DNA from 2 places in the Nonomuraea africana genome. Region 1 is predicted to be linked to the other one. Evidence: riboswitches for the same ligand, from Rfam matches in the RefSeq annotation. Region 1 holds a riboswitch; the other holds the start of a gene.

Region 1 (4,380 bases):
CCTGGCCGTTCTGGCCGCCCACGACCCGGGCGCGACCGCCACCCTGGCCGCCGCTGTCCACGCTCCGCTCTGAGCGAGATGCGACCCGGGGAGGAATTTTGGCCGGTGGCGCCGACGACGCGGTGGCAGGGAATGATGATGCCGCTCGGATTGATGCCGTTGACCAGGCCCACGGCTCGGGCTGCGGTTGGCTTCCCTATCCGGTCGGCAAGCTGACCTAGGTGATCGTCTCACCGTAGGGGGTTTCCCGCAGGGCTGCCCACACCCGTCACCGGCTATGGCGGTGGCCAGGCGGCCGAATGTGGGCTGATGATTACATTGCCATGAGCCGCGAATCGAGCCTGGTGTGGTTCCAGCGCGCTCGACCGCCGTCACATCGAGATGACCCTCACCGAGGACGGGCTCCGGTAGGTCGCACAGATTGCCGTGATCGAGGAAGAGTTCGTTGATCAACACCGCGGCAGAAGGCCGGGGCCTCGACCAGATCACCAGCTTCCCCGGGGCCTTCGTCAGCAATCTCCCCGCGGACCAGGCCGTGGCTCGCCGCACGAAGCAAGAGAAACGGAGACAGAGACCATGACCATTCAGCGAGCGATGAGATTTGTAGACGCGCCGCCCTCCCGGGTTCGTCAGCTGCTGCTCGATGCTCAGGCGCTGCCTGATTGGAACCCGGCAATCCGATTCATTGATGGACCCGCCGAAGCTTCCGCCGGCGTCCAGTACGCCACTACCGTCCGCGGCGGGCTCAGTGGGAGCTGGGAGTACACGCGCATCGACGAACAACACATCGACACGACCTGGCGAGTCCCCGGGTTTCTGGAAACCGGTACCTGGCGGCTGCGGCCACACGAAGGGGGCACCGTGGTCACCCACGAATTCCAGCACCAGGGGCCCCTGGCCCGCGTCCTGAGCAACGCCTTTCGCGGTGTCGCCGAACTACGCCTTGACCGTCTGAGCCAGCAAGCCACCCGTTTCATGAAGTGAGAGGAATACGGCACCCTCCGAATGTGCCGCAGTAGTCCGCGGGCTGCGCAGGTCCGACTTGTAGACATGTCCGTAGATCAGGTGGCGGGATGGGGGCCTCCTTCGTCTGGCTTGGGGCGGGGCTGCAGCCACAAACTCGACGCGGGTGACGCTCGGCCGACGAGTCGGCGCGATGCGTCCAGGACAAGGGCGGCGCCGCGGACCTGGGGTCGATGAGGTCGAAGTGGTCGGCGCCCGGCGGCTCGACCAGCTTGGATCCGTGGGCGTTGTGGTAACGGTGAGCCATGTCCACCAGCAGCACCTGGCGTTGGTCGCCGTGAACGATGATGACCGGTGCCTGTGGAGCGCCGAATGCGCTCGGGTCGGTGGCCGCGTCCCGGTCGGCACATCATGAGGGCCGCCACCGAGCAGATCGGCCACCGCTCCGCGCCCGTTGCTGAGACGGTATGCCTCGGCCAGGTCTGCGGGCGACGCTAATGCCACCGCTGCAGCCACTCGAGGACGACCAGCGGTCCACCAGGGTGAGGCGTTCGGCAGGCGGCTTGCGGTAAGCCTGAGCTATGCCGGACTGGAGCAATGCTTGAGTGCGCGTGTACAAACTGATCGTTAGGGCGACTTGGAAGAGGCAGATCGCGCGAGCCGTCGTCCCATGAGGATGATCATCGCCCACAGGACCATGGCCTCGTGGTGTTCGGAAGTCACGTACGCACCGCCTGCGCTGGGAGATCTGGTGGGACGCGGAGTCGATCCTCACGGTGATGAGCGCAGGATCCGTTTCTGCGAACTCGCCGGTGAAGGTGAGCGAGATGTCTGGGGTCGTGCTGGCGCGAGGGATCGTTCACCTGACGTACTTTGCGGCGAGGCCCTCGCCTGTTTTCTGGAGCGCCACCGCGCCGCACCCGGCACCGCGGTGCCTACGCCGAGACCCTTGCGTTGTGCTGAATATCAGAAGCATGCTCCCGATGTGACTTCCGATATTCCGGCCGGTGAGGGGCAGCAGGACACCGAAGCGGCTTCCCATCTTCGGGCTGCGCACTCGCTGCGGCCACACATGCAAGGGCGGCCTTGCTGCCCAAGGAGTAGTGCTCGGCTGGCCCCCACCGCGCAGGGGTTCCAACGCGGCAGGGGCTGCTGTGCCGCGGCGACAGGCACTGAGCCAGGACGATCCATGGCGGCGAAGAGTAGCTGATCGTTGTCGTGGTAGTTTCGCCGTGGAAGCCCGCAAGTGCTTGCCCCGGACGAGACGTGCGCCGTACCCGGCCTGCAAAGACGACGCACTCGAAGGAGACGTCATGAATGCAGGCACACCCCTCGTCGATTTCACTGGAGTGACTCCACAGCCTTGTGCGCTGGATGTCCGGTGGATTCACGGCTCACCGTCGGCCAAGCACAACACCGATCCGGACATCCAAATCCACGCGTACGACGAGCACACGTTCATTTTGCGGCAGAATATGGCGATCGACTACGAGGCGCCGTTCTTGTTCCTGCTGTTGGGAAACGCACGTGCGGTGTTGATCGATACCGGAGCCACGGCATCCGCCGAGTTCTTCCCCCTGCGCCGGGTGGTCGATGGGCTCGTCGCCGGCTGGCTCGCCCGTCACCCCCGGGAGGAGTACCACCTGTTGGTACTGCACACCCACCCGCATGGCGACCACATCGCGGGCGACGATCAGTTCGCCGACCGCCCCGACACCACGGTGGTCGGCGCGGACCTGGCCACCGCCTGGGAGTACTTCGGGTTCAGCGAGGATCCCGACGCCGTGGCACAGGTCGACCTGGGAGGCCGTGTTTTGGAGTGCCTGGCCACCCCGGGCCACCACGAGGCGGCGGTTACGTTCTACGACCGGTGGACCGGGTTCCTGCTCACTGGCGACACGGTCTACCCGGGCCGTCTCTACATTCAGGACTGGTCGGCCTTCGCCCAGACCATCGACCGCCTGATCGACTTCTCCGACCGCCGACTGGTCACCCACGTGCTCGGCTGCCACATCGAGATGACCAGGCAGCCAGGCGTGGACTACCCGATCCGCACCACCTACCAGCCCGACGAGCCCCCACTGCAAATGACCACCGGGCACCTGCACGAGATCCGCGCGGCGATCAAGGAGATCGGCGACCGGCCCAGCCGGCGCGCCTACCCCCTTTTCGTCCTCTGGCCAAATCCATGAGCAGCACGAACGCCTCGGGCCGACTGCCCGAGGCGACGTCGTCCCCTGCCGCGATGCCTATGGGGCGGCTGGTGACGCTGCCGTACCGGACCTCCGTCGTGTTCGGCTCGGCCTTCGTCGACATCCGCGATCCGCATAACGGGCTTGGCAACCCCTTCGCCGTCGTCATGGGCGCCGACGTCGGAACCTGGGACGTGGAACAGCGCCAGGCGCTGGCCCGCCGCACTGGTACCCCCGAAACCGTGTTCATCGACGCCGTCCGCGAGCCACGCGGGCCAGACGACCCCTACGGGTACGAGCTCAACCTCACTGTCCTGACCCCGACCGGCAGAACACTCGGCGCGTGCGCCCACGGCTTCATCGGCGCCGCACACACGCTCGCCGAGGCCGGGCTCACCGTGCCAGGCCGCGATCTTCTGATCACCACGTCGGCCGGAGGCTCCGCACGCGCCTCGCTTCCCCGTGCCCGAACGGTCATGCTGCACTTCGTCTCACAGGAGCCCTGGGTTGCGTACGGTCACGAACAGGCGCTGGAGAGGATCTTCCACCTGCCACTGCCATCCCTGGCCGACGGTCTGCCGGTCCTGTCCGTCGGATCACCCAAGCTGACCATCGAAGTGACACCCGCCACCTTCGCTCGACTGCGCCGGGAACTGGACAGTCTGAACTACGACCGGTTGATGGCCCTGCAGCGCGAGCTCGACATCAACGGAATCCACCTGTTCTGCCGCAACAGCACGACATCGTCGCCCGAGCACGTGATCCAGGTGAATGCCTACCTCGGCCGGAGCCTCGTCGTGGATCGGGCCACCGGCGTCTCGAGCGCTGCCCAGGTCAGCGCCGACCCGCACGTCAGCGACGGCCAGGAGCTGCAGATCGCCCAGTACACCCGGGCCGGACGCTCAGCGGTCCTCACCGTGACCAAGGGGAAGAGCCGCAACGTCTACGTGGGTGGCGCCGCGGTCCTGGCCGACCGCCGAACACTGCAGTGAGCAGATCGTTCGACGAGAGGGCGAGCTCGATCAGGGCGTCACGACAAACAACGGAACGGCCCGCGGCGGTACCGATCTGATGACCGCCGGATTACCAGGTGCGGTAGCACCCGCGCGTCCACGTTGTGCCCGGCGCGCACGTAGTACAGGCCCTTGATCGCCCCGCAGGCTTCTTCGCGGTAGCCGCCGTAGGCGCGGCAGCCGCGCACGAGGTCGAGGATCATCTGTAGGCA
Region 2 (4,380 bases), 6.5 Mb from region 1:
GCGATCGCGTCGTCGGTGATGAGCGCGACGATGGCGGGCAGGTCGTCGGCGCCGGCCGTACGGAAGACCAGGGACAGGACGTAGCGCGACTCCATCAGCTCGGGATGGGACGGCAGCGCCATGACCTCGCCGCTCGGCAGGAAGCCCTTGCGCGCGTAGAGCGCGCGGGCGCCGAGGTTGTCGTCGACGGCCCACAGGCCGATCTCGTACGCATCGCGCGTCCTGGACCAGGCGACGACCTCGTCCACCAGGCGACCGGCCAGGCCCGTCCCCCTGGCCTCCGGCGCCACCCACATCGACTGCAGGTGCGCCTCGCCCTCGCGCTCCTGCTTGGCGCAGACCAGGCCCGCGCCGGCCGCCACGAACCAGGCCGCGTCGGGGTCGGCCAGGCGCTCGGCCCACTTGTCACGGGGGTGGGCGGCTTCCTTGTCGTAGGTGGCGCCGAAGGCGGTGGGCGCGTCGGCCAGCGCGCGAAGCCTGATCTCGCGCAGCCGGTCCTCGTCGCCGGTTCGGAGTCGCTCGATGGTGAATTCCTGCATGTCCGAATCATGACGCATCCTCGGGGAACTCTCAGGGTCGATCCCCGATGTGGACAAGGGGCGCGAAAAGGCACCCTTGGGGTTATGAACGAGCTCTCTCGACGCGAAGAACTGTCGTTGTCCGGCGCCGCGTTGCGTGGCGCCCCGTGGAAGGCCGCCGCCGTGGGCGGTGGCGTGGTCACCGCGGCCAGCCTCGGCATGGGGTGGATCCTGCCGGGATCCGCCGATCTGCCGTGGGCCCTCGGACTCGGCATCAGCCTGTTCGCCCTCATCGCCGCCATCGGCGCGGTGGCCAAGCCCGAGGAGGGGGACAGGGTCACCAGGCAGGCGCGCAGCTGGTCGCTGCGCCACCCGTGGAAGTTCGCGCTGCTGCCCGCCGGCATCACCGCGGTCCTGAGCTACCCCGTCCAGCTCGTCATCGACGGCGAGGGCATCGTCGGGGCCGCGTGGGACTCGGTCTGGCGGGGCGCGCTGGTCTACCTCATCGCCGGCATCATCACCCTCACCATGAAGGGGAGGGCGCGCTAGTCCGCACTCGAGAGAGCGCCGGCCCCCGGAGAAGGACGCCTGCCCGGGCGTCCTTCTCCGCGGTTCGTCAGTGGGCCGCGCCCGAGAGGTTGAGGCCGACGACGCCGATGACGATGAAGGCGATCGAGCCGAGCTTGACCGTCGAGACGTCGTCACCCATCAGCAGCATGCCCAGCACCGCGGTGCCTACGGCGCCGATGCCCGTCCATACGGCATAGGCGGTGCCGACCTCCAGGCTCCTGAGCGCGAAGGACAGCGCCCCGAAGCTGAGGACGGCGAAGACCAGGAAGCTGAGAGCCCACCACACGTGGGAGAAGCCCTCGCTCATCTTGAGCGAGTAGGCCATGGCGACCTCGAGCAGGCCGGCGGCGACGAGAACGACCCAAGCCATGTGCACTCCTTGTTGTCGAAGGGGTGCGTCGTCTTGGCGTTCCGGGTACGGCGCGTCTCGTCCGGGAGCGTGTCGCTCACTACCGACAACGGCTCAACGCCCGCGGTGATTCCACCACAGAGTCACCCACCGGTCTCGCGGCACCGGCCACATGCCGAGTTCCATCGCGGTCCGCGCCACCTCCCCCGCCCGTGAGGGGTCGAGACAGGCGCGGCGGCACACGCTCACGGCGAGTTCCTCGATCGTGTCGAACCGTTCGATCGGCGCCTCCCTCTCCTCCACCCGCACGTCGAAGCCGAGTGCTGCGGCCAGCGCGACCGCGTCCTCCGCGATGGGCCTGACCGGGCGCCGCACGCCGTGCAGGTGCTCCCACAGCAGGTTCATCCAGCTCATCGGGTGGCGGTTGGGCAGCTCGATGACCACCCTGCCGGTGACGTGGTCGTCGAGGGCGACGAAGAAGGCGGCCAGATCCGGCACGTTGTAGACGACGTGCGCGGCGACCGCCACGTCCGCGCGGCCCACGCGCTCGGCGACCTCCGGCCAGCTTCCCTCGACGGTCGTGGCGGGGACGCCCGCCTTCTCCGCCCTGAGCGAGAGCTCGGCGAGCATCGCGGCGGAGGTGTCGACGGCGATCAGCCTGCCGATGCGCTCGGCCAGCGGCAGGGAGGCCGCGCCGGCGCCCGCGCCGACGTCGAGCAGCGTGCCCCCGTCAGGGAGCGCCTCGTCCACCCTGGCCAGGGTTGGCCCCTCCGCCTCCGCCACAGCCCGGTCGGTGCGCGCGGCGAAGCGCGCGGGGGAATGGCCCCACGGGTCGGTGGGCGCCGCCTCGAGGATGTCCGGCGGGATGGCCCATGACGCCAGGTGCTGCCGCCACCGTTCGTTCAGCGCTTCGGCATCCATGAGTCGAGAGTATGTGCATAGGAGAGGTTACCCATGGGTAGCATTCGGAGTAAGGTTACTCGCCAGTACAAACACCCCCGGTTCAAGGAGAGAGAGCAGCCATGGGCCACTACAAGAGCAACGTGCGCGACCTGGAGTTCAACCTCTTCGAGGTCTTCGGACGCGGCGACATCCTCGGTACGGGCCCCTTCGCCGAAGTGGACGAGGACGTGGCCCGCAGCATTCTGGACGAGGTCAACAGGCTGGCCACCGGCGTGCTCGCCGACTCCTTCGAGGAGGGTGACCGTACGCCGCCCGTCTTCGACCCCGCCACGTCGACGGTGACGGTGTCCGACGGCGTGAAGAAGTCCTACAAGGCCCTCATGGAGGGCGGCTGGGCGCACCTGGACCTGCCCCAGGACCTGGGCGGCCCCGGCATCCCCCGCACGCTGGCCTGGTCGGCGGCCGAGATGGTGCTCGGCGCCAACCCCGCGCTCTACATGTACGCCGCGGGCCCCAACTTCGCCTACACCCTGTGGAAGCTCGGCACCCCCGAGCAGAAGCGCTTCGCCGAGCTGGCGATCGAGAACAACTGGGGCGCCACCATGGTGCTGACCGAGCCCGACGCCGGCTCGGACGTCGGCGCCGGTCGCGCCCGCGCGATCCAGCAGCCCGACGGCACCTGGCACATCGAGGGCGTCAAGCGCTTCATCACCAGCGCCGAGCACGACATGGCCGACAACATCTTCCACCTCGTGCTGGCCAGGCCCGAGGGACACGGTCCCGGCACCAAGGGCCTGTCGATGTTCCTGGTGCCCAAGTACCACGTGAACCTCGAGGACGGCAGCCTCGGCGAGCGCAACGGCGCCTACGTCACCAACGTCGAGAAGAAGATGGGCCTCAAGGTCTCCACGACCTGCGAGCTCACCTTCGGCGACAAGCACCCGGCGATCGGCACGCTGGTCGGCGACGCGCACGAGGGCATCAAGCAGATGTTCATGGTGATCGAGCACGCCCGCATGATGGTCGGCACCAAGGCCATCGCCACGCTGTCCACCGGGTACCTGAACGCGCTGGAGTTCGCCAAGTCCCGCAAGCAGGGCGCCGACCTGACCCAGATGGCCGACAAGAGCGCCCCGCGCGTCGCCATCACCCACCACCCCGACGTGCGCCGCGAGCTGATGCTGCAGAAGACGTACGCCGAGGGCATGCGGGCGCTGGTGCTCTACACCGCGACCTTCCAGGACACGCTTCTGATCAACCCCGGCGACAAGCACGCCGAGGCCATGAACGACCTGCTGCTGCCCGTCGTCAAGGGTGTCGGCTCCGAGCGCTCCTATGAGATGCTGTCGCGCTCGCTGCAGACCCTGGGCGGCTCCGGCTACCTGCAGGACTACCCGATCGAGCAGTACATCCGCGACGCGAAGATCGACTCCCTGTACGAGGGCACGACCGCGATCCAGGGTCTCGACCTGTTCTTCCGCAAGATCCTGCGCAACCAGGGCGCGGCGATCGGCGCGCTGATGGCCGAGATCAACGCCTTCGCCTCCTCCGAGGCGGGCAATGGCAGGCTCAAGCAGGAGCGCAAGCTGCTCGCCGAGGCCGCGGCCGAGGTCAAGGCCATGGGCGACACGATGGCCGGATGGGCGCTCGGGTCGCTGGAGGCGCCGCGCGAGGTCTACAAGGTCGGCCTCAACACCACCCGCTTCCTCCTGGCGCTGGGCGACCTGGTCATCGGCTGGCTGCTGCTGCGCCAGGCGGAGATCGCGCTGGCCCGGCTGGCCGAGGGTGAGGACCCGTTCTACCAGGGCAAGGTCGCGGGCGCCGCGTTCTTCGCCACCACCGTGCTGCCCAGGCTGACCGCCGACCGCAGGGTGCTGCAGAGCACCGGTCTCGACCTTATGGACCTCCCCGAAGAGGCCTTCTAGAACCGCCTGCTCCCGCGGCAGGTCACCAGGACCGCTCGTCCGTTCCGGACGGGCGGTCCTTCCTCGTCCCGAGGGGTACCTACGCGTCATGACCCCACGCGTGGAAGGATCTCGG

The links. Region 1 has a riboswitch for guanidine ahead of H4W81_RS01635 (MBL fold metallo-hydrolase). Riboswitches for the same ligand answer to the same signal wherever they lie in the genome.
Region 2: it holds a riboswitch for guanidine, as region 1 does, so the genes downstream of both, H4W81_RS32605 (DMT family transporter) here and H4W81_RS01635 (MBL fold metallo-hydrolase) in region 1, are expected to answer to the same signal.

The regions. Positions count from the first base shown of each region.
Region 1 covers NZ_JADBEF010000001.1:372,100-376,479, reverse strand. The annotation lists gene H4W81_RS01650 (N-acyl homoserine lactonase family protein) at 1-73, shown strand, start outside; gene H4W81_RS01640 (SRPBCC family protein) at 577-984, shown strand; guanidine-III (ykkC-III) riboswitch at 2,201-2,263, shown strand; gene H4W81_RS01635 (MBL fold metallo-hydrolase) at 2,277-3,155, shown strand; gene H4W81_RS01630 (PhzF family phenazine biosynthesis protein) at 3,254-4,147, shown strand; gene H4W81_RS01625 (hypothetical protein) at 4,186-4,380, opposite strand, start outside.
Region 2 covers NZ_JADBEF010000001.1:6,889,083-6,893,462, forward strand. The annotation lists gene H4W81_RS49550 (GNAT family N-acetyltransferase) at 1-539, opposite strand, end outside; gene H4W81_RS32600 (hypothetical protein) at 624-1,067, shown strand; gene H4W81_RS32605 (DMT family transporter) at 1,135-1,458, opposite strand; guanidine-III (ykkC-III) riboswitch at 1,481-1,541, opposite strand; gene H4W81_RS32610 (class I SAM-dependent methyltransferase) at 1,552-2,358, opposite strand; gene H4W81_RS32615 (acyl-CoA dehydrogenase) at 2,460-4,265, shown strand.